Regions from separate parts of the Cellulomonas sp. P1_C4 genome, predicted to be linked through region 2. Evidence: predicted binding sites of a transcription regulator. Region 2 holds the regulator's gene; the other holds the start of a gene.

Region 1 (12,153 bases), on a different contig from region 2:
CCGCCGGGCCGCTCCCCGCTGCGTCAGAGCGACGCCGGCGAGGACCACCGCCCCGCCGACAGGCTCGTACCAGTGCAGTCCCTCGTGCAGGACGAGCACGCCGAGCGTCGTGGACACGAGCGGGATCACGTAGGTGACGCTCGCCGTCACCGTGGCACCGGCGATCGCGAGCACCCGCCAGAAGAGCACGTAGGCCAACCCGGTCCCGCCGAGCCCGAGCGCGAGCAGCGCGAGCGCGGGTGCGGGCGCGAGCGGCCCGGCCAGCGGTGTCGAGACGGCGAACGGCAGGATCACCAGCGCGCCGACCGCGAGCTGTATCGCCGGCAGCGCCACGTTCGACAGCCCCGTGCTGGTCAGCCGCCGGCGGCTCCACGCGTTGCCCAGCCCGTAGCAGAACGTGGCCCCGAGCAGCATGAGCCCGCCCGCCAGGTCGATCGCGCCGGAGTCCCACACCCCGAGCAGCACCGCGATCCCGGCGAACCCGATGACCAGGCCGCCCACCTGCACCCGGTCCGGCCGCTCCGCCGGCAGCAGGATCGCCACGAACACCGCCGTGAACAGGGGAGTTGTCGCGTTGACGAGCCCGGCGAGCACCGAGCTGACCCGCTGCTCGGCGAGGGCGAAGAGCACGAACGGGATCGCCGTCATCACCGCGCCCACCACGACGAAGTCGCCGATCCGCCGCCGCTCGACCCTGACCTTCTCGCGCCTGACCAGCAGGATCAGCCCGAGCATGGCGAACCCGACGACGATCCGCCCGAAGGCGACCTGCGTCGGCGCGAACGTCTGCAGCGCCGTCGCGATGAACAGGAAGCTGCATCCCCACAGTGCCGCGAGCAGCAGGTACGGGCCGATCCAGCCGCTCGTCGAGGGTGCGGCAGAACTCATGGGCGCATCCTCTCCCGCCGCACTGGCATCCCTGACCATCCCTCCATGCCCATCACACCCTTCTTCGGTCGAGCGCCGCCGCGGGATTGAGCCGTCACCGACGTGCGGTCCCTCGAGGCGGACCCCATCGGTCGACGGCGGCCGCAGATCGGGCCCGTGCCCGCTTCAGGGGTCCGTCGCCCAGTGAAGGTGATACCTCTGTAGACGCCGATCGGGCAGGGAGTGTGAGCCCACCTCGACATCTGGCGGGCTCGATGACTTCGCGCCTCGGAGGGCTCCTGCGCGGAAATCGCGCGCGGACTGTGCGTGCCGGGTCGTCGAGCGCGCCATGGAGGCCACCGTTGGAGGAGAGAGCCGCAAACGAGCGTCGCTAGGCATCCTGGAAGGGCTGGCCGCAGAGGGCGGCGGCAGAAGGCTGAGCCGCCGGCGGCGTGTCAGAAGGGGGGCGCCCGAGCGACGCCGTCGTCGTCGAAAGGTGGTCGCTGAAGAGTCGCGTCAGAAGGGCCGGGCGCGCGAGCGACGTCTTCGTCAGAAGGCGGTCGCCGAAGAGTCACGTCAGAAGGGCGGGTCGCCGAGGTCTGCGGGTGGCGGTGGTGGCGGTCGGTGTTCGAGCGCTTTGGGGCTGACGTAGACCGGGATGGGGTGGCGGGCGTAGGTCAGTCCGTGCCGGTCGGTCCAGGTGGAGACCCCGGTGGCGGGGTTGTAGGTGACGTTCCACCAGCCTTCGGTTTTGGCTTGGTGGTGGTGCTTGCACAAGGCGTGCAGGTTCGCGTCGCAGGTCTGCGGGTCGTGCCCGTCGAGACCGGTCTGCGGGTCGTGCCCGTGGGAGTCGGCGTGTGGTGCGCCCGCGCCCGGGGAGGGTGGTCGGTGGTGGTCGTAGGGGATGCGGTGGTCGATCTCGCAGCGGGTGGCGGGTTGGCGGCAGCCGGGGAAGGTGCAGGTCACGTCCCGGGCCTGGATGGTGCGGGTCATGTCCGCACCGGGCCGGTAGGACTCGGTGCCCACCGAGCAGACCTGCCCGGTGTTCGGGTCGGTCAGGACCCTGCGCCAGGTGGCGTCTTGGGCGAGCTCGCGGGCGACCTGCGCCGGGATCGGCCCGTAGGACCCGAGGAACCCGGGGGCGTCGTCCAGGCCGAGCAGGGTGGTCGCGGCGACGGAGAGTTGGAGCGCGGCGCGTTGCCCGTGCCGGGTCGGCAGCGGGGTCCCGTCGGGGGTGGTCTGGCGGTCCAGGATGCCGGTGAACACGTCGCTGAACGCGTCCGCGCGGCGTTGATCGACCGTGCGGGTGTCTCCGTCGATGCCGGCGTGCCCGGCGAGGGCGTCGATGGCGGTGAACGCGGCGGTCGCCTCGGCGGCGGGTAGGTAGGCGACCAGCCGGGCCATCGCATCCGGCGCCAGCACCAGCTCGACCGCACGCCGGTCCCGTTCGGCGACTCGTCGCTTCTCCGCGACGCCGGGGTTCAACGCGATGAGCGCGGCGCGTACGTGTCGGGTCAGCTGCGGGGCGGTCATCTCACCCGCGCGATCGACCGCGTCGGCGACCACCCGTTCACGGTCGCTGAGGGGTACGTCTGCGCCTGCCTTGCTCAGCTCGTCCAGGATCACGTCGACCTTGCGCGCCTCCACGGCGCCGGCCGCCCACGCGTCGCCCAGGGCGGGGTGCTGGGCGGCGCCCCAGGCGCGCAGGAACACGAGCTCCGCGGCCCGCTTCGTGCACACCAGGGCGCACGCGAGCTCATCGGGCACGTGCCGCAACGCATCCGGGGTCCGGGCACCGAGCTCCCGGGCGAACGACCCCTGCAGGGCTTGCAGCATGGTGATCGCCTGCTGCGACGCCGCCACCGCGTTGACCAGGGCCGCCCCAGACACGTCAGCGACCGGCACCGCGGCCAGCATCGCCACCAGATCGGCGACGTCGACGCCGGGCAGCGGGAAGTCCTCCACTGCAGCCAGATCGATCACCCGCGCACCGAGCTGAGCCTCCGGTGCGGCATCGGGGCGCCCGCCGTGCCCGGAGTCCGCCCACATCAGCGCGGACGACAGTGGTGCGGCGGGGATCGAGTCCGGAGATGACAAAGCCAGAGCGGGCGCCATCGCCGTGGCGCCGCGGACGGGCGCGTTCACAACGAGGTCATCGACCAGGAGATCGCCGAGTACCGCCGTCACTGCCGCCACCTCTCGCCGCGTGAGCCATTCGATCCGGACATAGAACAAATGTACGACCGACCACTGACATTCACTCTTGACCACGACAAATGCGATCCCCAGGCGCGGCGGGAGTAAGTAGCGCAGCCGTCCGAGTCCAAGGCGGCGGTTCTCGCCCCCTGGTCGGTAGTCGGTAGTCGGTAGTCGGCAGTCGGTAGTTGGAGAACGGTCACCGCCCGCGTCCGTATGGGCCAGCCGGCGAGGGCTCGCCCCCTGGTAGGTGGCCAGCAGTCGGGAGAACGGACCCCCGCCCGCGCCCGTTGGGCCAGCTGGCGGGGGCTCGCCCCCTGGTCGGTGGCCAGCAGTCGGCAGAACGGGCGCGTCGGCCCGTGTCGGTATGGGCAGGCGAGCCCGCGGGGTCCCGACGACCTCGCCGCGGCGGACGTCCTCCACACCGCCCTCACGGGCCAAGCCCCGCCGGTCGACGGGGTTCATCGAGAGACCCGTGGCCACCGACTGAACGCCTGCGCAGAGGCGCCCCGCTCACTCGCTAGAATCGCCGCGACCCCCCACCGCCGCGCGAACACCTGGAGCCCTTTCGTGGGACGAGTCGTCGTCGATGTCATGCCGAAGCCCGAGATCCTCGACCCCCAGGGCAAGGCCGTCGCCGGCGCCCTGCCGCGGCTCGGGTTCGGGCAGTTCGCGTCCGTCCGCCAGGGCAAGCGGTTCGAGCTCGAGGTCGACGGGCCGGTGACCGAGGAGATCCTCGCGGCGGCCCGCGCGGCCGGCGAGCAGGTGCTGTCCAACCCGGTGATCGAGGACGTGGTCGCGGTGTACGAGGACAACCAGGCATGACGCGCATCGGCGTCGTCACCTTCCCCGGCACGCTGGACGACCGCGACGCAGCGCGCGCGGTCCGCCTCGCGGGCGCCGAGGCCGTCTCCCTCTGGCACGGCGACGCGGACCTGCACGGGGTCGACGCCGTCGTCCTGCCCGGCGGCTTCTCGTACGGCGACTACCTGCGCGCGGGCGCCATCAGCCGGTTCGCGCCGGTCATGGGCGAGATTGTCGACGCGGCGAACAAGGGCCTGCCGGTCCTCGGCATCTGCAACGGCTTCCAGGTGCTCACCGAAGCCCACCTGCTGCCCGGCTCGATGATCAAGAACGACCACCTGCACTTCGTCTGCCGCGAGCAGGTCCTCTCGGTCGACAACGTCGACACGGCCTGGACCCGCGACTACACGGCGGGGGAGCACATCACGATCCCGCTGAAGAACCAGGACGGGCAGTACGTCGCCGACGAGCACACGCTCGACGAGCTCGAGGGCGAGGGCCGCGTGGTCTTCCGCTACCAGGGCTGGAACCCCAACGGCTCCCGCCGCGGCATCGCCGGCATCTCGAACGCCGCGGGCAACGTGGTCGGCCTCATGCCGCACCCGGAGCACGCGGTCGAGCAGGGCTTCGGCCCCGACGGCGCCCAGGGGCCCCGCACGGGCACCGACGGCCTGCGCTTCTTCACGTCCGTGCTGAAGGCGCTGGTCGGCTGAGTTGAGCACGACCCTCGCCCTGGTCGGCTGGGACGACCCCGACGCCGCGCGCCTGCGCACCGCCCAGCAGGACGAGCTCCGGGACCTCTACGGCGAGGACGACATCGGCCACACGATGACGGGCGAGAGCATCCTCGCGATGGTTCTCCTGCGCGTCGACGGTGAGCCGGTGGCGTGCGGCGCGATCCGCGACGCCTCCGACGAGGGTCTCGGCGACGGCGTCGGCGAGCTCAAGCGCATGTTCGTCGTCCCCGACGCGCGAGGCCGCGGGTACTCCCGCGCGGTGCTCACGGAGCTCGAGGACATCGCGCGGAGCAAGGGGCTGCAGCGGCTCGTCCTGGAGACCGGCGTGCTGCAGTCGCAGGCGATCGGGCTGTACCTGTCCGCCGGCTACCACTCGATGGACAACTTCGGGGAGTACGCGACCGAGACGGCGTCGCGCTGCTTCACCAAGGACCTCGACCGTCAGCCGCGCGAGCGCCGCACGGCACCGCGCCCCCCGATCGAGCTGGCCCGCGTCCCGTGGACCGACGAGGACGCCACGGCCCTGCGCAAGGAGATGTTCGCCGACGGTGGCATCCGCTACCCCGAGTTCGACGCGCCCGAGTCCTACGAGGCCTACGACGCCGAGACCGGCGTCGGCATGCTCTCCACGGTCGTCGCACGCATCGACGGCCGAGCGGTCGGCTGCGCCTCGCTGCGCACCACGGGCGACGGCTTCCCGGAGGGCTCCGGCGAGCTCAAGAAGGTCTGGGTGGCCGACGAGGCCCGCGGCACCGGCGTGGCCCGCGCGCTGCTCGCGGCGATCGAGGACGATGCCCGCGCGCACGGCCTGACCAGCGTCGTCCTGCAGACGGGCATCCGGCAGCCGGAGGCCGTCACGCTGTACCGCACCGCCGGCTACCGGCCCGTGCCGCCGTTCGCCCCCTACGCGGACGACTTCCTCTCGCTGTGCTTCGCGAAGGACATCTGAACACCCGTCTCACATCGCGGGAACTTCCGACCGAACCCTGGTCAGAGCGTCGACTCGTTCTTACCTTGTGCGCGCCATCCCGAGCGACCGAGAGACCTGGCTCGTCGACGTCGCAGCAACCCCCCGGCCACCTGGGTGCGGGTGCTCCTGCCAGGACCGATGCGCCCGACGACCGGAAGACACGATGACCCTCCCTGACACGTTCCCCGTCGCTGTCGAGCTGACGGCCGCGGGCCTCCACCCCGCCGCCTGGCGCCTGCACCCGACCGACCCCTTCGCGGCACAGCACTGGGTCCGCCTCGCGCGGGCGGCCGAGAGCGCCGGCGCCACGTTCGTGATCGTCGACGACTCGGCCGCGCCGCCCGTCGAGCGCCCCGGCGCCCTCGTCGGCGGCCTGGACGCCGTGGGCGTCGCCGCCCTCCTCGGCCCGCTGACCGATCGCGTGGGTCTCGCGCCCGTCGTGCCGGTCACCTACCGCGAGCCGTTCCACGTGGGCAAGGAGATCCAGACGATCGACCACGTGAGCCTGGGCCGCGCGGCGGTGCAGGTCGATGTGGCTGCGCCCGCGGGCGACAGCGGCGCGGGCGCCGAGGCGCTGCGGTACGACGAGCGCGTGCCGCGTGACGTGGCGGCGCTGTGGCGCGAGGCCGACGACGTGCTCGAGGTGCTGGGGCGGCTCTGGGACAGCTGGGAGGACGACGCGATCGTCCTCGACGCCGAGCACGACCGGTACATCGACCGCACCCGCGTGCACGCCATCGAGTTCAGCGGCGAGTTCTTCTCGGTGCAGGGCGCCTCGATCACCCCCCGCTCGCCGCAGGGCCGCCCGGTCGTGATCGTCCGCGGCGACGAGCCGCACGCCCGCGAGGTCGCCGCACGCCGTGCGGACATCGTGCGGGTTGCCGACGAGGCGACCGTGCCGCTCGTGCGGGCGGCCGCGGCGGAGGCCGGACGCGAGGTGATCGTGCTGCTCGACGTGGACGTCCTGCTCGGCACGTCCGACGACGACGCCCGCGCACGCCTCGCGGCGCTCGACGCCCTCGAGCCGTGGACCACGGACGCGATCGTGGCCGGCCCGCAGACCGCGTCGACGACCCTGGCGGCGCTCGTCGAGAGCTCCGGCGCCGACGGCCTGACCATCCGCCCGCTGGCCCTCGCGAGCGACCTCCCGCTGCTCGGCGCCGCGATCACCCCCGTGGAGCAGAGGACGAGCCTGCGCGACTCCCTCGGCCTGCCCCGCCCCACCAGCCGCTACGCGGCCGCTCGCTAAGGACCCCCGATGCCCAAGCAGATCCACCTCGCCGCGCACTTCCCCGGCGTCAACCACCACACCGTCTGGACCGACCCGAGCCACCACGCCGACACGCAGTCGTCGTTCGCGTCGTTCCAGCACCTGGCCGCCACCGCCGAGCGCGGGCTGTTCGACTTCGTGTTCCTCGCCGAGGGTCTGCGCCTGCGCGAGCACCGCGGCCAGCTGGTCGACCAGGACGTCGTCGGCCGCCCGGACACCTACGCGGTCCTGGCCGCGCTGGCCGGCGTCACGTCGAGAGTCGGCCTCGCCGGCACTATCAACGCGACCTTCAACGACCCGTACGAGCTCGCCCGCCAGTTCGCGACGCTCGACCACCTCTCGGCGGGCCGCGCCGCGTGGAACGTCGTGACCTCGTCGGACGCCTTCCACGGCGCGAACTTCCGTCGCGGCGGGTACCTCGCCTACGAGGACCGGTACGAGCGTGCGCGCGAGGTCGTCGAGACCGCCCGTGCCCTGTGGGACGCGTGGGCCGCCGACGCGGTCGTGGCCGACGCCGCGTCGGGCGAGTTCGTCCGCCCCGGCTCGCTGAGCACGATCCGCACGGGCGGCCGGCTGGTCGACATCGAGGCCACGCCGACGATCCCGCGCCCCCCGCAGGGTCACCCGGTCATCCTCCAGGCCGGCGACTCCGACGGCGGCCGCGAGCTCGCCGCACAGGTGGCCGACGCGGTCTTCTCCCGGCACAGCGAGCTCGCCGACGGCCAGGCGTTCTACACCGACGTCAAGGGCCGCCTCGCGAAGTACGGCCGACGCCCCGAGGACCTGCTGATCCTGCCGGGGGCGTCGTTCGTCCTGGGCGACACCGAGGCCGACGCCGAGGAGAGGCTGCGCGCGATCCAGCTCCAGCAGGTCCGGCCCAGCGTCGCGCGCTCGTTCGTCGAGCAGGTGTGGAACCGCGACCTGTCGGAGTACGACGTCGACGGCCCGCTGCCCGCCATCGACCCGCTGGTCGACGCCCCGTCGATCACGAAGGGCCGCGCCTCGCACTTCCGCGACCCGCTGGCCATCGCCAACCAGTGGCGTGAGCTGTCCGAGGCCAAGGGCCTGTCCATCCGCGAACTGGTCATCCGGGTGATCGGCCGCCACTCGTTCGTCGGCACGCCGGAGCGCGTGGCCGCCGAGATCGACCGGTACGTGCAGGAGGACGCCTCTGACGGCTTCATCCTCGTCCCGCACCTGACGCCGCACGGGCTCGACGAGTTCGTCGACCGCGTGGTCCCGCTGCTGCAGGAGCGGGGCTCGTTCCGCACGTCCTACGAGGGCTCGACCCTGCGCGAGCACCTCGGACTCCCGCCGGCCGACGCCTTCGGCCGCACCGCCGACGCCGATGTGAGGGCCAGCTGATGACGACCACGACCGAGCGCTCCGCCTTCGTCGCCGAGTGGGAGGACTGGCACGCCACCCGCGAGGCCTACTTCCGTCAGCCGCACGGCTGGGTGGCGATCACCGCGCTGCACTGGCTGTCCGCCGAGCCGCGCGAGCTCGCGGACGTCCCCGGGCTCTGGTCGGCGGACGGTGTCGTGCGCATCGAGGCGGTTGCCGACGACGGTCTCGTCCTCCCGGACGGCACGACCGTCGACGGCGTCGCGACGATCGACCCGGTCGAGGGTGCGCCTGGCCTGCAGGTCCGCGCGGGTGACCTTCTGCTCGAGGTCGCCCGCCGCACGGGCCACGCGATCGTCCGCGTGCACGACCCGGCCGCGCCGCACCTGGCCGCGTTCGAGGGCATCCCGGCGTACGCGCCGTCGGAGGACTGGGTGCTGACCGGCCGCTTCGAGCCCTTCGACGAGCCGCGGACGGTCACCACGGGGGCGGTCGTGGACGGGCTCGAGCACCACCACACCGCGGTCGGCACCGTGCAGTTCGAGGTCGCCGGGATCCCGCAGTCGCTCATCGTCTTCGACGGCGGCGCGCGTGGGCTCAGCGTGCTCTTCCGCGACGCGACCAGCGGCGTCACCACGTACCCGGCGTCGCGCACCCTCGCGCTCGGCCCGGTGGCGGACGACGGCACGGTCACGCTCGACCTCAACCGCGCGTCCAACCTGCCCTGCGGTCTCACGCAGTTCGCGACGTGCCCGATCCCGCCGCCGGAGAACGTGCTGACGGTCGCGGTCGAGGCCGGGGAGCAGTGGGTCCGCTAGCCCTTCGAGGCCCGCACGCGGGCGATCTCCGCGAACCGCATCCACTCGTCCTCGAGCGCGGCGGGCAGCGCGACCCAGTCGTAGAAAAGCCGTCCGCTGTCGCCGGGTGACCAGATCGTGACGCCGGGCAGCGCCAGCGCCTCGGCGTACTCGGCGCTGTCCCGGCCGAGCTTGACCACGAGGCGGTCGCCGCCCACGTGCCCGGCGAACATGGTCGAGCCCACCTTGAGGATCGGGCGGCCCATCATCTGCGCCCGCGTGGCGCCACGCGCGACGAGGTCGTCGGCGATCGCGTCGTAGTCGCTGTCCGTCATGGACCGAGCATCCCGCGCCCCTCCGACATGCGACAGCCGCGCAGCGTGCCTACGGTGGGCCGGCCGCCGCGGTCAGCAGCCCCGCGAGCGCGCCGCTCGAGGAGGACGCATGACGAACGAGGACCAGCAGGCCAAGGTCGCGGGACTGATCAAGGACGCGCGGATCGCGATGCTCACCACGGTGTCGGCGGACGGCTCGCTGGTGAGCCGGCCCATGGGTGTGCAGGACGTGGACTTCGACGGGGACCTGTGGTTCTTCGCCGAGGAGGGCAGCCACAAGGTGCACGAGGTCGAGGGCGGGAGCCCCGCCAACGCGGCCTTCTCGGACTCGACGGCCTGGGTCTCGGTCTCCGGTCGCGCCGAGGTGGTCCGCGACCGCGCCAAGATCGCGGAGCTGTGGGGCACCTCGGCCGAGGCCTGGTTCCCCGACGGTCCGGAGACGCCGGGCGTGGTCCTGGTCGTGCTCCGCGGCGAGACGGCGGAGTACTGGCACGCCAAGGGCGGCCGCCTGACGACGGCGTTCAGCCTGGTCAAGGCCAAGGTCACCGGCGAGCGCTACGACGGCGGCGAGAACGAGACCGTCCGGCTCTGAGCGGTCACATCGACGCGACGAGGTTGACCAGCAGCGCGATGATCACGGTCCCGAACAGGTAGCTGAGCAGCGCGTGCCCCAGCGCGGTGCGCCGCATCGCGGACGACCCGAGGTCGGTGTCGGAGATGGCGAAGCTCATGCCCACGGTGACGGCGACGTAGGCGAAGTCGGTGTACCGCGGCGCCTCCTGCATGTGGAAGTCGATGCCGCCGGCACCGTCGCTCAGGTACATCCGCGCGTACCGCAGCGCGAACACGGTGTGGATGGCGGCCCACGACGTCAGCACGCTGGCCAGCACCGCGATCGTCGGCAACAGCTGGCCGATCTCCTTCTCGACGAGCACGATCCCGACGCCCGCGAGCGTCACCACGGCGGCGGCGAGGACGACCGCGTGGGCGCCGAACCGCGTCGGCTCCTCCCGCGTGGCGTGCGACGCGGTGTCGTCGGGGCCCATCGACGAGATCGCCGCCCACGTCCACACGACGAAGACCGCGGCCACGGTCGCCCAGCCCGCCAGGATCGCGGCGACCGCCGACGACCAGCCGATGATGCCGGCGACGACGACCCCGGCCAGCACGCCGACCAGCAGGCGCACCAGTGACGACGAGTTGCTCACGCCGTCAGTGTTCCGCGCCGGACCGACGGGATCGGGGAGGCGTCAGCCGGCGAGTGTGTCGAGCGCCTGCGCGAGGTCGTCGATCAGGTCCGCCGGGTCCTCGAGGCCCACCGAGAGCCGGACGGTCGTCTCGGCGATGCCGACGGCCGCGCGTCCCTCAGGACCCAGCTTGCGGTGCGTGGTCGTCGCGGGGTGCGTGACCATCGACTTGGCGTCGCCGAGGTTGTTCGAGATGTCGACGATCCGCAGCGCGTCGAGCACGCCGAACGTGACCTTCTTGGCGACGTCGGGCTGCGCGCCCTCCGGCACCGCGAGGTTGAACGTCACGACGGTGCCCCCGCCGGACTGCTGCGCGAGCGCGAGCTCGTGCTGCGGGTGCGAGGGCAGGTACGGGTAGCGGACCAGCGAGACGCCGGGCTGCTGCTCGAGCCACGTGGCCACCTGCAGCGCCGACGCCGTCTGGTGCCGCACACGCAGCGACAGCGTCTCCAGGCCCTTGAGCAGCACCCACGCGTTGAACGCCGACAGCGACGGGCCGGTGTTGCGGATCAGGGTCTGCACGGGACCGTGCACGTACTCGTCGGTGCCCAGGATCGCGCCGCCGAGCACGCGGCCCTGCCCGTCGATGTGCTTGGTCGCGGAGTACACGATGACGTCCGCGCCGAGCTCGAGCGGGCGGGAGAGCACGGGCGTGGCGAAGACGTTGTCGACGATCACGGTCGCGCCCGCGGCGTGCGCGAGCCGGCTGACCGCGCCGATGTCGACCAGGTCCTGCATCGGGTTGGACGGCGTCTCGAAGAACACCACGTCCGCCGGCGTCGACAGCGCCTCCTCCCACTGCGACAGCTCGTGGCCGTCGACGTAGTCGGTGCGCACCCCCCACTTGGCCAGGATCTCCTCGAAGATCACGACGGTGGACCCGAAGAGCGCCCGCGCGGACACGATGCGCGACCCCGACTGCACGATCGCGGCGAGGGACGTGAAGACGGCGGACATGCCGGACGCGGTGGCGTACGCGGCCTCGGCGCCCTCGAGCAGGCGCAGGCGCTCCTCGAACGTGGACACCGTGGGGTTGCCGTAGCGCGAGTAGAGGAAGCGGTCGGCCTCGCCGGCGAACGCGGCCTCGGCCTCGGCGGCCGCGTCGTAGACGTAGCCCTGCGTGAGGAACAGCGCCTCGGAGGTCTCCTGGAACTGCGAGCGGACCAGCCCGCCGCGCACGGCGAGGGTGTCGGGGCGCAGGTCGGTGCGCGGGGTGCGGCGGTCGTCCCAGTCGCCGGGACCGGGGACGCGGCGGGGGCTCATGCCTGGCGCCAGGGCAGACCGGCGGCACGCCAGCCGGAGTGGCCGCGGTGGCCGTCCGCGCCGACGTCGCCCTCGAAGCCCTCGAGCACGTTGTAGGCCGGACCCAGTCCCGCCGACGTCGCGGCCTGCGCGGCGGCGATCGAGCGCACGCCCGAGCGGCACAGGAAGACGACGGGCCGCCCGGCCGTGACGCCGGCGTCGGCCAGCTGCTTGAGGAACTGCGGGTTGGGCCGTCCCGACGGGTACGACACCCACTCGACCAGCGCGGAGCGACCGTCGATCTGGGCGGGGTCGGGGATGCCGACGTAGCGCCACTCGGCGTC
Region 2 (5,731 bases):
GCGCGCGCCGCACGTCGAAGCTCGCGATCGTGGGCGCGGGGGCCGTCGGATCGACGATGGCGTACGCCGCGCTGATGCGCGGGGCCGCCCGCTCGGTGGCCCTGTACGACATCAACGCGGCGAAGGTCGAGGCGGAGGCGCTCGACCTCGGGCACGGCATCCAGTTCATGCCGATGGCGCAGGTCGTGGGTTCCGACGACATCGCCGTGTGCGCGGACGCGGACGTCGTGATGTTCACGGCGGGTGCGAAGCAGAAGCCGGGGCAGTCCCGGCTCGAGCTCGCGGAAGCGACCATCGGGCTGGTCCGCAAGGTGCTCCCGGCGCTGGTGGAGGTCGCGCCCGAGGCGGTCTACGTGATGGTGACCAACCCCGTCGACGTCGTCACCTACGCGGCGCTGCAGATCTCCGGCCTGCCGCCGGCCCAGCTTTTCGGCTCGGGCACCGTGCTGGACTCCTCGCGGCTGCGCTACCTCATCGCGCAGCACACGGGCGTCGCCGTGCAGAACGTGCACGCCTACATCGCCGGCGAGCACGGCGACACGGAGCTCCCGCTCTGGGGGTCCGCCAGCATCGGGTCCGTCCCGCTGCTCGAGTGGACCGGGGCGGGCGGCTCCGGCCCGCTCACGGCCGACGTCCGGGAGAGCATCACCCGCGAGGTCGTCGAGTCCGCCTACCGGATCATCGAGGGCAAGGGCGCGACGAACTACGCGGTCGCGCTGGCCGGGTCGCGGATCATCGAGGCCATCGTCAAGGACGAGGGCCGGGTCCTTCCCGTCTCGTCGTTGCTCGACGACTTCCACGGCATCAGCGACGTGTGCCTGTCGGTTCCCGCCATCGTCGGAGCGCACGGCGTGGGCGAACGCCTCCCGGTGCCGCTGTCCAGGGACGAGCTCGCGGGCCTGCGGAAGTCGGCCGATGCGGTGCGCTCGGTCGCGCGGCAGTTCGGGTTCTGAGTGACCTGCCGGGCCGCCCTCGTCGGAGGGTGGCCCGGCAGGTGCGTCAGAGGCTGCGCAGCACGCTGACGACGCGGCCGAGGATGGTCGACTCGTCGCCGGGGATCGGCGAGTACGCCGGGTTGTGCGGCATGAGCCAGACGTGGCCGTCGATGCGCTTGAGCGTCTTGACCGTGGCCTCGCCGTCGATCATGGCCGCGACGATCTCGCCCTGCTCGGCGACGGGCTGCCGACGGACCACGACCCAGTCGCCGTCGCAGATCGCGGCGTCGATCATCGAGTCGCCCGCGACCTTGAGCAGGAACAGGTCGCCGTCCCCGACCAGCTGGCGGGGGAGTGGGAAGACGTCCTCCACCACCTGCTCGGCGAGGATGGGGCCGCCCGCCGCGATCCGACCGACGACGGGGACGTAGGACGGGGCCGGCATCCGCTCGCCGTCGGCCTGGTCCGGGAAGTGGGAGCGGCTGCCGTCGGGCGCGGTCCAGGTGCCGACGCCGCGCGAGTCGTCCGCGTGCACGACCTCGATGGCGCGGGGGCGGTTGGGGTCCCGGCGCAGGTAGCCCTTGCGCTCGAGCGCCGTGAGCTGGTGCTTGACGCTGGACGGGCTGGTCAGACCGACGGCCTCGCCGATCTCTCGCATGCTCGGCGGGTACCCGCGGGACTCGACCGACGACCGGATCGTGTCGAGCACCAGCCGCTGACGCGCCGTCAGGCCGTCCGGACCCGGCGCGCTGTCCGGCAGCGCGTGGATCGTCGCCAGGTCCTGCTCGGGCTGGGACGTGTCCCGTGAGTCCGTCACTGCGCTCCTCCTCCGTCGGGCGGCCGCCTCTCGGCCCGCTCCGCCTCCTCGCCTGCTCCACCGGCGTCCCCGGGCTCCTGACCTGCGCCGACGGGAAGCTCGGGGCGGGCGTGTCAGTGGCTCGTGGTGCGCTTGTGCTGCATCGCCAGCCTAGGGATGTCGGGACCGAAGATCAAACATCTGTTCGATCGTGTCTCGACAGTGTCACCGGATGCTGGTAGACATCGTACAGACGTTCGACGAACAGGCGTTCGACGATCAGCGGTACCCCGGGAGCCCGGGCCGAGCAGGAAACGAGAGACTTGATGAGCGCGATGGTGATGGGACCCGCGATGCCGACCTTGCCGAGCATGTCGAGCTTCGCGACGCCGAGCACACGGCCGAGCACCGCGGCCCGCACGGCCGGCGCGCGTCGGACCGCGGCTGCGATCCGCGCGTCTGACGCCGGTCGACCTGCAGCGGCGCACCTCCGCCTCACCGCCCGCGGCCGCGCCGTGCTCTGGGTCCTTGCCGCCGTGGTTGTCGCTCTCGTGACGCTGCTCGGCAGCCGCGCCGCCGCCGACGGTCCGGTGGGCGCGCAGGAGGTCGTGCGGCACACGGTCGAGCCGGGGGAGACCCTCTGGGAGATCGCCGCGTCGGTCGCCGGCCCGTCCGAGGATGTCCGGGACGTGGTGTTCGACCTGGTCCGCCTCAACGAGCTGCCCGACGCCGGCCTCATGGCCGGTCAGGTCATCGTCGTCCCGGCGGGCTGAGGCCCACCGGGTCAGGCAGACGGAGGGAAGGTCGGGCGCAGCCTGCCGGCGACGCGGTTGTCACCCTCGACCTCGCTTGCTAGGTTAGCCTTACCTCACAAGGCGAGCTGGGGGGCTTGCCGGAGGTGCGGGACCCAGGGTGCGTGAGCATCTCGCTCTGACCCGCAGTATTGCGCGGCGCCGAGGCGAGTCGGCCCGTGACAAGGGACGGGGGCGTCCCCGCGAAGGGCGGCCATCTTGGATGGCCGCCCTTCGTGCGTCCTTCTTCGTTCCTTCCGTCGCTGGCGTGTGTCCGGGCCGACGCAGCCTCTCTGCCGGCGCGGGTCGACCTTGCACCGTCGCAGACCGTGGCCTAGCGTCACGGGGGCGTTCCGACGCCATCGCCGCCGGCCGACCTCTCGGCCGGGCGTGCCAGCTCGAAGGGGATCACGGTGCACTGTCCGTTCTGCCGTCACCCGGACTCGCGGGTCGTCGACTCGCGGACCTCGGACGACGGGTCGACCATCCGACGCCGGCGCCAGTGCCCGCACTGCAACCGTCGGTTCACCACGGTCGAGACCGCCAGCCTGTCGGTGGTCAAGCGGTCCGGCGCCACGGAACCGTTCAGCCGCGAGAAGATCGCGGGTGGGGTGCGCAAGGCCTGCCAGGGCCGCCCGGTGAGCGAGGACGACCTCGCGCTCCTGGCTCAGAAGGTCGAGGAAACCTTGCGCAGCGCGGGCTCGGCGGAGATCGACGCCTACGAGATCGGGCTCGCCATCCTCGGGCCGCTGCGGGAGCTCGACGAGGTGGCCTACCTGCGGTTCGCCAGCGTGTACCAGGCGTTCGACTCCCTGGAGGACTTCGAGGCGGCGATCACGGTCCTGCGTGCCGAGCGTGACGGCACCGAGGACCGCGAGGAGCCCGACGAGACCGTCGAGCCGCAGGACGAGGCCGCGCGCACGACCTGACGGCACCGAGAACGGCGATGGGCTCGACGAGACCGTAGCGCCGCAGGACGAGGTCGCCCGCACGGCCTGACGAGCTCGAGCACGGCTCGCCGCCTGTCGGCGGGAGCACGTAGGTTCGTCGGGTGCTTCCCAGTGACCTCGAGCTCCTTCATGTCCCCGGTCCGCCCGCCGTCCTTCCCGACGGCAGCCGCGCCATCGTCTCGGTCGTCCGGCCCGACCTGACCGGCGACGAGTACACCGGCCACCTCTGGTCCGTCGACCTCGTCGGTGACCAGCCTCCCCGTGCGTTGACCCGCGGCCACCAGGACACGGCCCCCGAGGTGTCGGCCGACGGCCGGTGGGTGACGTTCCTGCGCGCGGAGCCCGACGGCAAGCCGCAGGTGTTCCTCGTCGAGTCCGCCGGCGGGGAACCCGTGCAGCTGACCGACGCGCCGCTGGGCGCCGCCGAGCCGCGGTTCTCGCCCGACGGCACGCGGATCTCGTTCGTGGCCCGGGTCCCCGAGCCCGGTCGCTACGAGGCGGACGGCAAGCCGGGGTCGGAGGATCCCCGGCACATCACCGAGCTGAAGTATCGCTCCGACGGCACCGGTTTCCTGCGCGACCGCCCGCAGCACGTGTTCGTCGTCGACGTCCCGACCGACGGCGAGCGGCCGGCGCACCTGCCGGACGCCGTCGCTCTCACGGCCGGGGACGTCGGCGTGTCCGGCGCGCGGTGGCTGCCGTCGGGCGACGCCCTGGTCGGCGTCTCCGCCCGGCACGCGACGCGCGAGTCGGACCTGCGCAGCGACGCGGTGCTCGTCGACGCCTCCCCGGACGGCGACCCGGCGGCGCCGATCCCGGTCACGGACGCTGACGCGGGAAGCCCGCTCGGCGTGGAGACCGTGCTGCCCTCGTCGGACGGGACGACGCTGTGGCTTCTTGCGAGCGACCTCGGCCCGACCGGCCGGGACTTCGTCGCCGCGCAGACGGGCCTGTACCGGCTCGCGCTCGGCGCGGCAGGCGGCCCGGCGGAGCGGCTCACGGACCCGGACGCCGACCAGCTCACCGGTGTCCTCGTCGAGGTCGACGGAGACCCCGTGGTCGGCGTCGAGCGTCGCGGTGCCCAGCACCTGGTGCGCGTCTCGTCCGACGGCACGGCGACGACGCTGGTCGGGGGCACGTTCGTCGTCTCCGGCGCGGCGGTGGCGTCGGGCGCGGCGCGCGCGGTCGTCGTCGCCTCGTCACCGGCGTCCTCCGGCGAGGTGCTGTCGGTGGACCTGGGCACCGGCGCCGTCGACGTGCGCACCGATCTCTCCGCGCCGCTGCGGGCGACGGGTCGCGTGCGCGTGCCCACCGAGCTGCTGGCCACCGCGGCGGACGGCTACGAGGTGCACGGCTGGGTGGTGACGCCGGACCCGGAGCGGTTCGGCGCGGGACCGCACCCGACGATCCTCATGATCCACGGTGGTCCGTTCGCCCAGTACACGCACGGGCTGTTCGACGAGGTGCAGGTACTCGCCGAGGCCGGGTACGCGGTGGTGTACGGCAACCCGCGCGGGTCGTCGGGCTACGGACGCGCCCACGGGCTCGCCATCCAGGGCGGCTTCGGCACCGTCGACACCGAGGACGTCCTCGCTCTGCTCGGCGCGGCGCTCGAAGATCCCACGCTCGACGGCGAGCGGGTCGGCGTCATGGGCGGCTCCTACGGCGGGTACCTCACCGCGTGGCTGACCACGCGCACGGACAGGTTCGTGGCGGCGATCGTCGAGCGCGGCTTCCTCGACCCGGTGAGCTTCGTCGGGTCCAGCGACATCGGCTGGTTCTTCGGCACCGCCTACCTGGGGGACACCGCCGACGACGACGGCGCGGTACGGGTGGCGGCGCAGTCGCCGATGGCCCACGTCGGCGCGGTCCGCACGCCGACCCTGGTCATCCACTCCGAGCAGGACTGGCGCTGCCCGGTCGAGCAGGGGCAGCGCTGGTTCGTGGAGCTCAAGCGCCGCGGCGTGGAGGCGGAGCTGCTGCTGTTCCCGGGCGAGGGGCACGAGCTCTCGCGCTCGGGGAACCCGAAGCACCGTCGGGCCCGGTTCGAGCACGTGCTGCGCTGGTGGGACACGCACCTGCCGGTGGGCTAACGGTCGCTCGAGCGCACGCCCCACAGGTTGATGCCGGCGTCGACGGCGTGGGGCTCGATCGCCGCGATCTCGTCGCCGGTCAGCGGCGGACGTGCGACGGCGGCGAGGTTCTCGTCGAGCTGGTCGGTGGTGCGCGCGCCGACCAGCACGGACGTGACGCGCGGGT

The links. The regulator LexA, encoded in region 2, represses DNA repair genes until DNA is damaged. The targets are predictions, from matches to a motif close to TCGAACANNTGTTCGA.
Region 1: a site for LexA is predicted at 3,095-3,110, ahead of AC1DYZ_RS00720 (HNH endonuclease signature motif containing protein). Genes of this name have one in related genera too.

The regions. Positions count from the first base shown of each region.
Region 1 is NZ_JBFUAI010000001.1:158,725-170,877, forward strand. It holds gene AC1DYZ_RS00715 (DMT family transporter) at 1-888, opposite strand, end outside; gene AC1DYZ_RS00720 (HNH endonuclease signature motif containing protein) at 1,444-3,054, opposite strand; gene purS (phosphoribosylformylglycinamidine synthase subunit PurS) at 3,634-3,888, shown strand; gene purQ (phosphoribosylformylglycinamidine synthase subunit PurQ) at 3,885-4,580, shown strand; gene AC1DYZ_RS00735 (GNAT family N-acetyltransferase) at 4,582-5,553, shown strand; gene AC1DYZ_RS00740 (LLM class flavin-dependent oxidoreductase) at 5,738-6,823, shown strand; gene AC1DYZ_RS00745 (NtaA/DmoA family FMN-dependent monooxygenase) at 6,833-8,209, shown strand; gene AC1DYZ_RS00750 (DUF1684 domain-containing protein) at 8,209-9,006, shown strand; gene AC1DYZ_RS00755 (hypothetical protein) at 9,003-9,320, opposite strand; gene AC1DYZ_RS00760 (pyridoxamine 5'-phosphate oxidase family protein) at 9,430-9,912, shown strand; gene AC1DYZ_RS00765 (DUF1345 domain-containing protein) at 9,917-10,528, opposite strand; gene AC1DYZ_RS00770 (O-succinylhomoserine sulfhydrylase) at 10,571-11,830, opposite strand; gene AC1DYZ_RS00775 (rhodanese-like domain-containing protein) at 11,827-12,153, opposite strand, start outside.
Region 2 is NZ_JBFUAI010000020.1:63,075-68,805, reverse strand. It holds gene AC1DYZ_RS15935 (L-lactate dehydrogenase) at 1-953, shown strand, start outside; gene lexA (transcriptional repressor LexA) at 1,000-1,752, opposite strand; gene AC1DYZ_RS15925 (hypothetical protein) at 1,925-2,104, opposite strand; gene AC1DYZ_RS15920 (LysM peptidoglycan-binding domain-containing protein) at 2,103-2,504, shown strand; gene nrdR (transcriptional regulator NrdR) at 2,936-3,451, shown strand; gene AC1DYZ_RS15910 (S9 family peptidase) at 3,574-5,565, shown strand; gene AC1DYZ_RS15905 (aldo/keto reductase) at 5,562-5,731, opposite strand, start outside.